DNA from 2 places in the Psychrosphaera sp. 1_MG-2023 genome. Region 1 is predicted to be linked to the other one. Evidence: predicted binding sites of a transcription regulator. Region 1 holds the regulator's gene; the other holds the start of a gene.
The links. Region 1 encodes MetJ, which represses methionine synthesis genes. Its sites were predicted from a motif close to TAGACGTCTAGACGTCTA; they were not measured.
Positions count from the first base shown of each region.

Region 1 (6,691 bases):
ATATTACAAGCTAAAGGATGACGGTTTTCTGGGTATTTGGAATGGCGTTTTTTGTTCTGAAATCTTGAGCCAATTGAAAGGCGAATTATGAACTTCCTCTGCACTTGGTTGGAGATCCCTAATATCGCTTAGGCTCGACTCATTTTACAAGCTAGGGAATGACGTTTTTTGTTTAAAACAACGCCTTATTGCACATAAAGTTCAGGCGACTTTTTCCTTCGTCTAAATCCCCCTTAGTTGAGATTTATATCTCGAAGTGAACGGCAGGGACGCCGTTGCAAGGAATGTGCATAGGGATGTGCGTACATTCCGTCTTCGACGATAATATAAATCTTAAATAAGGATTAGGGATTTGGTCGAAAGCGGCCTTTTTGCCTACTTTTTTGGCTGTTGAAAAAAGTAAGGTCGACGCAGTCGAAATAGCCGCCCGCAGGGCAAAGAAAAGCGCAGCCCGCAAGGCGAATTATGAAATTCCTCTGCATTTGGTTGGAGATCCCTAATATCGCTTAGGCACTTTTGGGATGACGTTTTTTTCTGTTTAATTGGAATGACGTTTTTCTGTGTTTTTGGAATGACTTTTTTTCTAAAATTATGAGCATATATATTGAGAATAGCGATTGGTACAGACGTGCCGGAAAGGATTTGCGTCTGGCTTAAACAGCATCAGACGCATTCATCTTTTTATTTTACCCTTGATTGTCTTGTGCGCGAACACCTAACAAATGGCAAATGGCATACGTTAATTCACTACGGTTCAAGGTATAAAAATGGAAGTCTTTTACGCCTTCTTTAGATAATACTTTTACCTGATCCATAGCTACTGACGCGCCAACTAGGTTACGAGTTGTTGGGTCATTATCAAGACCGTCAAAGGAGTTGTGTAACCAATTAGGTACATTAACGTTAGTTAATCCGGCAAAACGCTTTAACGTTTTAAAGTTAGTTACAGGCAAGATACCCGGTACGATTTCAGCTTCGATTCCAGCGGCAACGCAACGGTCCCTAAATCGTAAATAGGTTTCTACGTCAAAGAAAAATTGCGTAATTGCTCGAGTCGCCCCAGCGTCTATTTTACGTTTTAAGTTGATCAAATCTGCTTGTGCATTGCGTGCATCTGGATGCACTTCTGGGTAAGCGGCTACTGAAATTTCAAAATCGTTTTCTTTTTTCAACAACTTAACTAAGTCTGTCGCGTACATATGCGGAACAGTAGAGTTGTCTGGCAAGTCACCACGTAACGCCACAATATGACGAACGCCGTGATCCCAATAATCTTTAGCTATTGCTTTCAACTCATCTTCATTTGCGTCTATACACGTTAAATGAGCAGCCGTTGCAAGATTTGTTTCTTTTTGAATGCGTTTTATTACATCGTGAGTACGGTCACGTGTGCCTGAACCTGCACCGTATGTAACTGATACAAACTTTGGATTAAGCGGAGTTAAACGCTCGATAGAATTCCACAATGTGGTTTCCATTTCTGCTGAATTTGGTGGGAAAAATTCAAATGAAACGTCGATCTTACCTTTAATGTCCAACAAGTTGTTGTTGATGGATTCTAGCTGTTGCGCATGATGAAAAGCCATGACGCCTCCTAATATAATTCTGTTCTTGGATTTCCTGTGCCAGATGCTGCGACAGCAATCTGCAGGATATATTTATTCAAATCTATGTTTACAGCGGTCGCGGTGACAATTGCACCTGCGCCCGGGCCTCGAATAACAAGCGGGTTATTCAAGTAAAAATCAGTTGTTAATGTGAAAACATTATCCGCTGGCGTAAGTTGGGTAAGCGCATTATCAAGTGGCAACGACACTAAACTCACCTCGCCTTCGGCTACATTGCCGTTAAAAGTGGCTTTTGCTTGATAAGCTAATTTCTGACCGACTTTTTTAGCTGCCGCGCTTTTCTCAGCCATAAACTGGTCAATCGCTTCAGCATTGTTCCAAAAGTCATTAAGGTCACCGTCTAATAAAGACTGGGGTAATAACGGCGATACTCTAATGTCTTCTAGGTTTAACGAATATCCTGCGATACGCGCCAAAATTAATAATTTGCGTTGAACGTCTGTCCCAGATAAATCGTCTCGTGGGTCAGGCTCGGTCATACCGACTTCTTTTGCTTGTTTGATTAAGTCAGTAAAACTTTGTTCACCGTCATAATAACTTAATAAGTAGGACAAGCTACCAGAAAAAACACCGGTTATGGACTGCAGTTTATCACCCGCTTGCAGTAAGTCACTTAAGCTAGACTGCACAGGTAACGCCGCGCCTACTGTGGCATTAATACCCCAAAAACACCCATTCGCTCTGAATGTATTGATCAACAATTTATGGCGTTCTGTTGATTTAGTTAAAGGGATTTTGTTAGCTGAAATAACATTCCAGCTACGTTCAGCAAATTCTAAATAACGATTTGCAACAATATCGCTGGCTGTGAGATCTAAAATAACCAAGTTTGGTAACTCTAAATCAGACAACGCACCAATCAGCTGATGTAAGTCCGCAGCTTTAGATAACTGAGCATATTGATTTAATTGTTCAATACCAAGACCATTTTTATCTAACAAATAGCGAGTCGAATTAGCAACAGCAACAATTTTAACGTTAGCAACATTTTTAAAACGAGATCTAAGCTCAGCACTACCGTCAAGCCAGACCGAGCCAACAACACCACGCCCCAATACAACAACATTAATTTCAGTAAGGTTATTTGACATTATCTACTCCCTACCACAATGCCGCGAGCGCAGGACTGAGTCGGCAAGCCGCTGAGTCTACCGAATCATCGTCTAATACTTTTTTTAAACCAGCTTTAGCAGAACGTCCCGCCGCATTTGGTGTATTTTTTTCAATGTTCGCAACGGATAAAGCCTGTATTACGTCAGCAACCAAGTCTGCTTTATCTTCTATCCCAACCGAGAAACGAACAAGTTGAGTCGTAATTCCAGCCGTTAATTGGGCTTCTTCATCCATTGCCGCATGTGTCATTGTTGACGGATGACAAACCAAACTCTCGGTGCCACCTAATGATTCCGCTAATGTGAAGAGCTGCAAATTTTTGATAAACGAATTAACGGTGTTGATATCCCCGTTTAATTCAAAACTCAACATTCCAGCATTGTAATTTTGCTGACGATTCGCTAGTTCATGATCCGGATGTGAAGGTAATCCAGGGAAATTAACGTGTTTTACCAATTCGTGCGCATCGAGCACTTCAGCAATAGACTGGGCATTTTTACTGTGTTGCTTAATTCTTAACGGCAAGGTTCTGATCCCGCGCAATATTAAATAACTGTCGAACGGAGAACCGGTAACGCCTGTATTATTTGCCCACCAAGCTAATTGCTCATGATCGTCAGCACTCGCACAAATTACAGCGCCTGATACAACGTCTGAATGACCGTTTAAATATTTTGTGCTTGAATGCACAACAATGTCGGCACCAAGTTTTAACGGCGTCTGACCAATTGGCGACAAAAACGTATTATCTACAACAGTGCGTGCGCCAACCGACTTAGCGGTCGCTGATAATTTTTTAATGTCAGTAATACGAAGTAACGGATTACTTGGGGTTTCAATCCAAACAATACTCGGTTTAATTTTTTGAATTTGTTGTTCGATATCGTCTGCATAATAGTCAAGCCAGACTAATTTGAACACACCGCGCTGAGCAAAACTGTCGAACAAACGATAGGTGCCGCCGTAACAATCCTGTGGCGCAACAATCACATCATCTTTTGACAACAGATTTAAGACTAAGTTGATTGCCGCCATGCCAGATGACGTAACCACCGACCCGACACCGTACTCAAGTTCGGTTAATGCATTTGCTAACAAGTCACGGGTAGGGTTGCCACTGCGGCTGTATTCGTAAGCCGGGCGATTGTTTAAGTCTTCAAACTTGTAGTTACTAGCCATATAAATTGGGGCAACAACTGATTGGTGATTTTTATCTGTGTTTAAACCGGTTTGCACGGCTATTGTTGCTGCTGCGAAATCTTTATTTGCTAAGTTACTCATGTTCATTCCAGACTTTTATACGTTTAGATGGCTAAACCATTCAAGATGACTAGACTATAAACTGATTAATTTTTATGTCAACAGTCTAGACGTCTAAACTTTTAGAAATCGATAATTTGACTAATTAATTTAATCCAATACAATTTGCCGGGTCTTTAACTTATATCTTTCGATTTTGCCCATAACGTCCTAATACTTCCAAAGACGAGTTCGAAGTGGCAAAAATGTTAAAAAAGAATTACTGAACATCGCAGGTGTACTATGGCTACGTGGAATGGCGAATACATTCATCCTTATGCAGAACATGGAAAAAAAGCGGAAAAGGTTAAAAAAATAACCGTCTCAATTCCGCTTAACGTTTTAAAAGTATTAACCGACGAGCGAACTCGACGCCAAGTGAATAACTTGCGGCACGCTACTAATAGCGAATTGTTATGTGAAGCATTTCTACACGCGTTTACAGGCCAACCTTTGCCGGCCGACGGTGATTTGTCGAAAGACAATCCTGAACAAATACCTGAAGAAGTGCGCAATATTTTGATAGAGATGGGAAAAGCGATCCCTGAAATCGAAGATTAGTTATTTTAGTTAGTTCGACTAAATACAACCGAAATAAAAAAAGCCATCAAATTTGCATTCGATGGCTTTTTTATTAACGTTCGTTTTTGCTATTTATATTAACGTTTGATTTTAATATGAATACGCCTGTTAGCAAAATGACTGATAAACAAGACTTTTGCCCAACAGTACCTTTGTCTTAAATACCGTAGTTTGTACGATACGCTTCCACTAAAGGTAAATAGTCAGCATAAGATGGCGTCTTAGCCAAATAAGTAATTACGTCTGCTAATGTCACGATTGATATGACTTTTGTACCAAAATCGCGTTCAACTTCTTGAATCGCAGACAATTCGCCTTTGCCTTTTTCCTGGCGATCTAAAGCAATTAACACCCCAGATAAATTAGCACCATGTTGCTGAATGATCTCCATCGATTCACGAATCGCCGTGCCCGCTGTGATCACATCATCCACTAACATGATGTCACCTTTAAGCTCAGATCCAACTAAACTTCCGCCTTCACCGTGGGTCTTTTTCTCTTTACGATTAAAGCAGTATGGCGTGTCAATATCGTGATGATCAGCCAACGCAACCGCCGTTGTAGTCGCAATTGGAATGCCTTTATAAGCAGGGCCAAACAATACGTCAAACTTGATGCCAGAGTCGACCAATGCAGCTGCATAAAAACGACCTAAACGCGCGAGATCACGACCGGTATTAAACAAACCTGCATTAAAGAAATACGGACTCGTACGGCCAGATTTTAAGGTGAATTCGCCAAACTTTAAAACTTGTTTTTCTAGTGCAAATTCAATAAATTCAATTTGATAATCTTTCATGTGGTCACCTAGTATTACTTAAGCAATCGCTTTTTTCTGTTCATCGATAAGTTCGCCAATCGCATTTTTAGCTAAAGCTAACATTTCTTGCATTTCGTCAAACGTAAATGGTTCTTCTTCTGCCGTGCCTTGTACTTCGATTAAACGACCGTCTTCGGTCATTATCACATTCATGTCAGTATCAGCCTCAGAATCTTCAAGGTATTCTAAATCGGCAATTGGCGTGCCTTTATAAACACCAACTGAGATAGCCGCAATAAGGTGTTTAAGCGGATTCGTTTTAATGATGTTTTCTTTACGCATATAGTTAATTGCATCAACTAACGCCACACAAGCACCTGTAATTGACGCAGTACGTGTTCCGCCATCAGCTTGGATAACATCGCAATCAACGGTAATGGTATTTTCGCCTAGCGCCGTTAAATCGACAGCGGCACGAAGTGAACGAGCGATGAGACGTTGAATTTCCATTGTACGGCCAGACTGTTTGCCACGCGCAGCTTCACGGTTGTTACGAGTATGAGTCGAACGCGGTAACATACCGTATTCCGCCGTTACCCAACCTTTACCTTTACCTTTCATAAAACGCGGTACGCCCACTTCAACGGTCGCATTACATAATACTTTTGTATCGCCAATCTCAATTAAAACTGAACCTTCAGCGTGTGCTGTAAAGTTACGTGTGATGGTGACTGGTCGAATTTGAGAAGTTGTTCTGCCGCTTGGACGCATGTTAATACCCTATTAAATTTCTTGAAAACGTAATATACCAACAAAAGGTGTATACCTAAATTACGTTTGTAAATTGTTTATATAAAAAAGGGCAACGATACGTTGCCCTTAGATTAACCTAGATGGTTAAATTATTTTTCTGAACGACGTCCACGATGGCCTTCACCACCGCCACTGCGTCCGCCGTCACGACCACGACCACGTCCGCCACGGTCATCTCTACCGCGTCCGCCGTCACGACCGCCACCGCCTTCACGACGACCAACACCTTCACCACCACGAGGGTCAACTTTAAGGTCAATCGTTTGATTACGGATCTTAGTTTGCTTCAACTTCTGTTGTACGTCAGCTGGCATTTCTGCTGGTAACTCAACAATTGAAAAGTTAGGAGCAAGTTTGATGTTGCCGATGAAACGAGAGCTAATGTTCGCTTCGTTTGCAATTGCACCAACGATATCTTTTGGTGATACGCCATGCTCACGACCAACTTCGATACGGTAAGCTTGCATCTTCATACCTGGATCACGTCCACGTCCGC
Region 1 covers NZ_JAUORW010000019.1:79,208-85,898, forward strand. Annotated here, with positions in the region: gene metF (methylenetetrahydrofolate reductase) at 687-1,586, opposite strand; gene Q4575_RS16575 (aspartate kinase) at 1,595-2,719, opposite strand; gene metB (cystathionine gamma-synthase) at 2,730-4,022, opposite strand; gene metJ (met regulon transcriptional regulator MetJ) at 4,284-4,601, shown strand; gene pyrE (orotate phosphoribosyltransferase) at 4,780-5,421, opposite strand; gene rph (ribonuclease PH) at 5,440-6,153, opposite strand; gene Q4575_RS16600 (DEAD/DEAH box helicase) at 6,285-6,691, opposite strand, start outside.

Region 2 (6,691 bases), on a different contig from region 1:
CTTATCACCGCGGGAAATGCCCTGAGCCAAATGAATATTTAACGGTGACTCATTTTCAATCGCGGCTTTTTCTAGAGGCAATATTTGGACTGACTTTTTGCTCACATCCGTAATTTCGCTAAGGTAATCGTGCCCGTCGCCATTAAACAGTATGATTTTGTAACCTTGTTTCAAACGTAATACTTTAGCGACGTGATTTGCAGCGTCCGAGTCTAACTCGCAGTTGCTATTTAATTGCAATGGTGAAGAATGATAAATTCGAGGTATTCTCATGGCGTTTCTATTTGCTTTTTTTTGCAATTTTAGCAGGCTGATTTTGATATGCCTATGGTTATCACATAACTATTTTTTTAATGAACAATAATTCGTTAAGCCTCAGTTGCTTTAGTTTATTGCGTCGAACCCAAGTTTTTTGTTACTAATTTTCTATGAAAAATATACCTTGAATTGCTATTATGCGGCACGGCTTTATTTAAGGAGTGCAAATGGATCCTATTATCTCTGTCGAAGGATTAATTAAACAATATAAAGATGTTATTGCCGTCAATAATGTCTCATTTGATATTCAACCTGGGACTTGTTTTGGTTTGTTGGGCCCAAATGGCGCTGGAAAGACAACAACTATAGAAATGATGGAAGGCTTAACCCCACCGAGTAAAGGCCAAATTAAGTTATTTAGTAAAACGTTGACAAAAGCGGCGTTAGACCAGATAGGCATACAGTTCCAGCAAACTGCTCTACAAGACTTCTTAACGGTCACCGAAACCATTAACTTATTTGCTTCCTTTTATAAAAATACGTTGGCAACGGATACACTCATCACTATGTGTGACTTGGTTGAAGTCAAAGACCGTAATCACCAAAAATTGTCAGGTGGACAAAAGCAACGTTTGCTTCTCGCCTTAGCATTAGTGAATGACCCACAGATCATATTTTTGGACGAGCCCACAACAGGGCTTGATCCCCACGCTAGGCGTAACTTCTGGGATCTGCTTACTGAGATTAAAAACTCGGGTAAAACCATTATCATCACAACGCATTATATGGATGAAGCTCAGTATTTATGTGACGAAATTGCGATTATGGACCGTGGTGAAATCATTGCCCATAACAGCCCAGATAATCTACTACAACAGCATTTTTCAGGGGCGATTATCCGCTTACCAAAACCAAATTTAGAAGGGCACACCTTACCAAGTGGGACTCGCCCTTACGGTGATGGTTTTTATGATATTGATGCCATTAATGTTGAAAAAACCATAACGGAATTGCTGTCGCAGGGAATTTCCCTTGATGGCTTGCAAGTTAAATCCGCAAACTTAGATGATCTATTTATTAAACTTACAGGTCATGCGCTTACTGGACCTACTATTGACGTAAAGGCGGGAGAATAACATGTTGGCATTAAAGCGCTTTTGGGCCATTTTAAAAGCCCGCAATTTAGAATTTTTCAGAGACAAATCGTCACTTAGTTGGAGCATTATATTTCCGGTTTTGTTGTTGGCGGGTTTTGCGGTGGTTTTCTCCGACAATGATAAAGACGTTTACAAAGTTGGTGTGATAGATAAGCCCGATAACTTTAGTGCCTTTAGCGATGTGCGTTTTATCAATTTTGTCGACTATCAAGACATTGACGCTGCGATGACCAAATTGGAGCGTCATCAACTTGATTTAGTGATAGACCACACGAATAAAAAGATTTGGCAAAACGAATCTTCAGCAAACAGCTATATCGTTCAAAAGATGCTGTCAGGTGCTATTGACGAGCGTTGGCAGTCGTCGTTTATTGATGGCCGAGCCATTCGTTATGTCGATTGGGTATTACCAGGAATTTTGGGCATGAACATGATGTTCAGTTGTTTATTTGGTGTAGGTTATGTCATCGTACGTTACCGTAAAAATATGGTGTTAAAACGACTTAATGCCACGCCAGTTAAAGCCATCGAGTTTTTAGCGGCGCAGATCACCTCGCGTCTATGGATAGTCATTGCTATTTCGGGTTCAGTATTTGCCGGATGTGATTTTATATTCGATTTCTATATGTTGGGCTCGTTTTGGAACTTATTACTTGTCGCTGTTTTAGGGGCGATGTCGTTAATTTCATTAGGTCTGTTGTTGTCTTCTCGCAGTCGCAGTGAAGAATTAACCGGTGGGTTGCTAAATTTGGTCACCTGGCCAATGATGATCTTATCCGGTGTTTGGTTTTCATTGGAGGGGAGCCCTGAGTTTATTAGACAAATATCCTACTTTTTGCCATTAACTCATCTGGTGGAAGGGGCTCGAGCCGTGATGATAGAAGGCGCTGACTTTGTTGCATTGTCCACGCACACTATTCCATTAGCGGTGATGACATTTGTTTTTCTGACAATTGGCGCGCTTATGTTTCGCTGGGACGGTGACGGTCGTTAAGCGACTTGCTGAGTTATGATAACAGCTCACTATTGCAAAAAGGCACTTATTGCGATAGTGAGCATTGGATAAAACGGTAGCAATAAAAAAGCCCCAGTGACCATTTATTAGACGGTTATCTGGGGCTTTTTTAATTTTGCTTTTTTACCAACCAACAGACGCTTTAAGCGCTTCAACTTTGTCGGTTTTTTCCCAAGGGAATTCTTCACGACCGAAGTGCCCATAGGCTGCGGTCGCTTTATATATTGGACGTTCTAAGTCAAGCATTTGAATCAAACCGTATGGACGTAAATCAAAGTGTTCACGAACAAGTTGGATAATTCTATCTTCTTCAAATTTACCCGTGCCAAATGTTTCAATACTGATTGACGTTGGCTCAGCAACACCAATTGCATAGGAAACTTGAAGTTCGGCTTTGTCAGCTAAACCAGCAGCAACTAAATTCTTGGCAACATAACGAGCCGCATAAGCAGCCGAACGGTCAACTTTTGATGGATCTTTACCAGAGAATGCACCACCACCGTGACGAGCCATGCCGCCATAGGTATCAACGATGATCTTACGACCTGTTAAACCACAATCACCCATTGGTCCACCGATGACAAAACGACCTGTTGGATTAATGAAAAATTTAGTTTCTTTCGTTAACCATTGAGCCGGTAATGTTGGCTTTATGATAGTTTCCATAACCGCTTCAACAAGATCTGATTGGGTAATAGAGTCACAATGTTGAGTCGATAAAACAACGGCGTCGATCCCAACTGGCTTGCCATTTTCGTAGGCAAAGGTAACTTGTGATTTAGCGTCTGGACGCAACCACGGTAGTGTCCCGTCTTTACGCACTTGCGCTTGACGTTTAACTAAACGATGAGAATATTCAATTGGCGCAGGCATTAAAACTTCAGTTTCATTACATGCATAACCAAACATTAAGCCTTGGTCGCCGGCACCTTGTTCACTAGGGTCTGCTCTATCAACACCTTGGTTAATGTCTGGCGATTGTTTGCCGATGGTATTTAAAATGGCACATGAATCTGCATCAAAACCCATATCTGAATGCACATAACCAATTTCTTTTACGGTATTGCGAGTTAATTCTTCGATATCAACCCAAGCGCTAGTAGTTACTTCACCACCAACCATGACCATACCGGTTTTAACGTATGTTTCGCAGGCAACTCGAGCTTTAGGATCTTGCGCTAATATTGCGTCAAGTACAGCGTCAGATATTTGATCCGCGATTTTATCCGGGTGTCCTTCAGAAACAGATTCTGATGTAAATAAATGTTTTGCCATGAATAATTTCTCTCAGATGAAAACTTATTTTGAAAATTAGTGTGTTTAGCTATTTTGATTATTAGCCAAAGTTACGTAATTTTAATCCAAAAACAGTGCTAACACCTAATACTTTTTTACATCTAGACGTCTATACGTATCTAATGTTGCTTTCAATGCACCTATTTAGAGGGGCTGGTTTGATTTAAAAAATAAATAATTTGATGATAAAACGACATTTGTTTATTAACAAAAAGCACGTAAAGCGAGGAGACAAGTTGATAACAGGCACTATTTTGTGCCATTGCTCACAATTAATAAGTCAATCGGCCAGAATTAAACACAACAAAAAGTGCGTTAATTTTGTTGAATTTCGACCACATTAAGAAGGTAAGCAGAGCGACTCAGGAGACAAATCCGATAAATATGGTACTCAAATAAAATGGGCTTATTGTCCAATGCCTAATGAATATATCGATAGGCTTGTTAAGGCTTAGAATTGGGATAAGGCGTTGTTTTACTCAGTTTGGCCATAAAACTTGAACGTTTTTACGAAAGGATAAAAATCTTTACAAAGTTCAGCTTGTAAAATAGGTCGTTGAACACGCAAACCCTTGCAGGTAGGTGTTGCCTCTGATTATATGTTTGTAACAATAACAAAAGGTTAATCTAATGAAAAAATCGATAAAACTTGCAGTTGCGGTCGCTCTGCTTGGTGGCTTAACAGCTTGTGGCGGCAGTGATGTTAAATCACCTGTTGCTGAGGTATCTGCAGCGCAAAATACCACAAACACTATTTTGAAACCATGGACAGGTCCATTTGAAGGTGTACCAGCGTTTGACACTGTAAAACTTGACGATTTGATACCGGCTTTTAAAATCGCAATGAAATCGCATTTAGCTGAAGTTGAAGCAATTGCGAATAATAAAGCGCCGGCTACTTTCGAAAATACTATCGTTGCATTAGAAGCCGTTGGTGAAGATTTAGATCGCGTATGGACATACTACGGAATTTGGCGTTCAAACATGTCGTCACCGGAAGTACGCGAAGTGGGTAAAGAGTTATCACCATTAATTTCTAAGCATTATTCTCAGATTAGCCAGAACGAAACATTATTTGCTCGGATCAAAGCCGTTTACGAAAGCAAAGAAATGAAGACGTTACGTAAAGATCAACAACGTTTAGTTGAAAACAGCTACAAAGGTTTAGTCCGCAGTGGCGCTAAATTATCTGCTGAAGATAAAGAACGTTTTGCTGCTATTAACCTAGCTTTGGCAGAGCTACACACTAACTTTGGTAATAACGTATTAGCCGACGAAGAAAACTATGTTACCTATTTAAATGAGTCACAACTTGGTGGGTTACCGCAGTCGGTAATCACAGCGGCTGCATCTGCTGCAGCAGCGCTGGGTAAAGAAGGTCAATACGCAATTACCAACACGCGTTCTTCGATGGACCCGTTTTTAACGTATTCAGACGAGCGTGAGTTACGTAAAGAAGTATGGAACAAATACTATAGTCGTGGCGATAACGGTGATGAATTTGATAACAATAAAAATATCGCTGAAATCCTAAAGTTACGCCATGAGCGTGTTCAATTACTCGGTTATAAAAATTACGCTGAATGGCGTCTTGAAGACCGTATGGCGAAAAATCCTGAAAACGCATTTAATCTCATGAATGCTGTTTGGCCTGCCGCGATCGCTCGCGTAAAAGAAGAAGTTGCGGATATGCAAGCCGTAGCAGATGCTGAAAAAGCAAATATCAAAATTGAACCATGGGACTACCGTTTTTACGCCGAAAAAGTGCGTAAAGCTAAATACGACCTAGATTCAGATGAAGTGAAACAATACCTACAACTTGATAACTTACGTGAAGCGATGTTCTATGTTGCTGGTAAGTTGTTTGACTTTAAATTTGACGCGGTCAAAGAGGGCTCTGTTCCTGTCTTCCATGAAGATGTAAAAGTATGGGAAGTCACTAAGCTATCTACTGGCGAACATGTCGGTGTCTGGTATCTAGACCCATACGCTCGTAAAGGCAAACGCTCTGGTGCATGGGCAACCTCATACCGCAGCTTTACAACTTTCCAGGGTAAAACCAATGTATTGGCGTCAAATAACTCTAACTTCATCAAGGGTGAGGCGGGCAAACCAACACTTATTTCTTGGTCTGATGCAGAAACCTTATTCCACGAGTTTGGTCATGCTTTGCATTCACTGTCGTCTCAAGTTGAATACCCATCGCAAAATGGTGGTGTTCGTGACTACACTGAATTCCAGTCGCAATTGCTAGAACGTTGGTTAACAACGGATCCGGTTATTGATAACTACCTAACGCATCAAAAAACAGGTAAGCCAATTCCTGCTGATCTAGTGGCTAAAATCAAAAAAGCAGCAACATTTAACGAAGGGTTTAAAACCACGGAGTATCTTGCGTCTGCAATAATTGATCTTAAATTACACAGCATGGACCCGGCGGGTTTAGATGCAGATAAATTTGAACGTGAAACACTCGCTGAAATGGGTATGCCGTCTGAATTAGTTATGCGTCATAGAACGCCACATTTTGGGCATATTTTCTCAGGTGAAGGTTATTCTGCTGGTTACTACGGTTATATGTGGGCAGAAGTATTAACGTCTGACGCAGCTGAAGCATTTGAAGGCTCACCAGGTGGTTATTACGACAAAGGTATGGCGAAGAAGTTGGTCGACCATTTGTTCTCTGTACGCAACGCTATTGACCCTGCAGAGGCGTATCGTTTGTTTAGAGGACGTGATGCTAAAGTTGAAGCACTAATGCGTGACAGAGGCTTCCCAGTGCCAAAATAGGTATTGGATTACTCTGAAGTATTAAAAAAGGTTAGCAATTTTGCTAACCTTTTTTGTTTTTAACCCAATTATATACGCCAAAAACTATCCGATATGCGACTGCAACCAACGCGTTAAGTCTTGTGGTGGCAATGCCCCAGAGACTCTATCAACTTCTTTTCCTTGCTTAAATACG
Region 2 covers NZ_JAUORW010000014.1:118,485-125,175, forward strand. Annotated here, with positions in the region: gene rsmE (16S rRNA (uracil(1498)-N(3))-methyltransferase) at 1-273, opposite strand, end outside; gene Q4575_RS14335 (ABC transporter ATP-binding protein) at 486-1,394, shown strand; gene Q4575_RS14340 (ABC transporter permease) at 1,396-2,409, shown strand; gene metK (methionine adenosyltransferase) at 2,554-3,705, opposite strand; gene Q4575_RS14350 (M3 family metallopeptidase) at 4,357-6,516, shown strand; gene trxC (thioredoxin TrxC) at 6,601-6,691, opposite strand, start outside.
Region 2: metK (methionine adenosyltransferase) is a predicted target of MetJ. The motif match lies at 3,821-3,838, and genes of this name have one in related genera.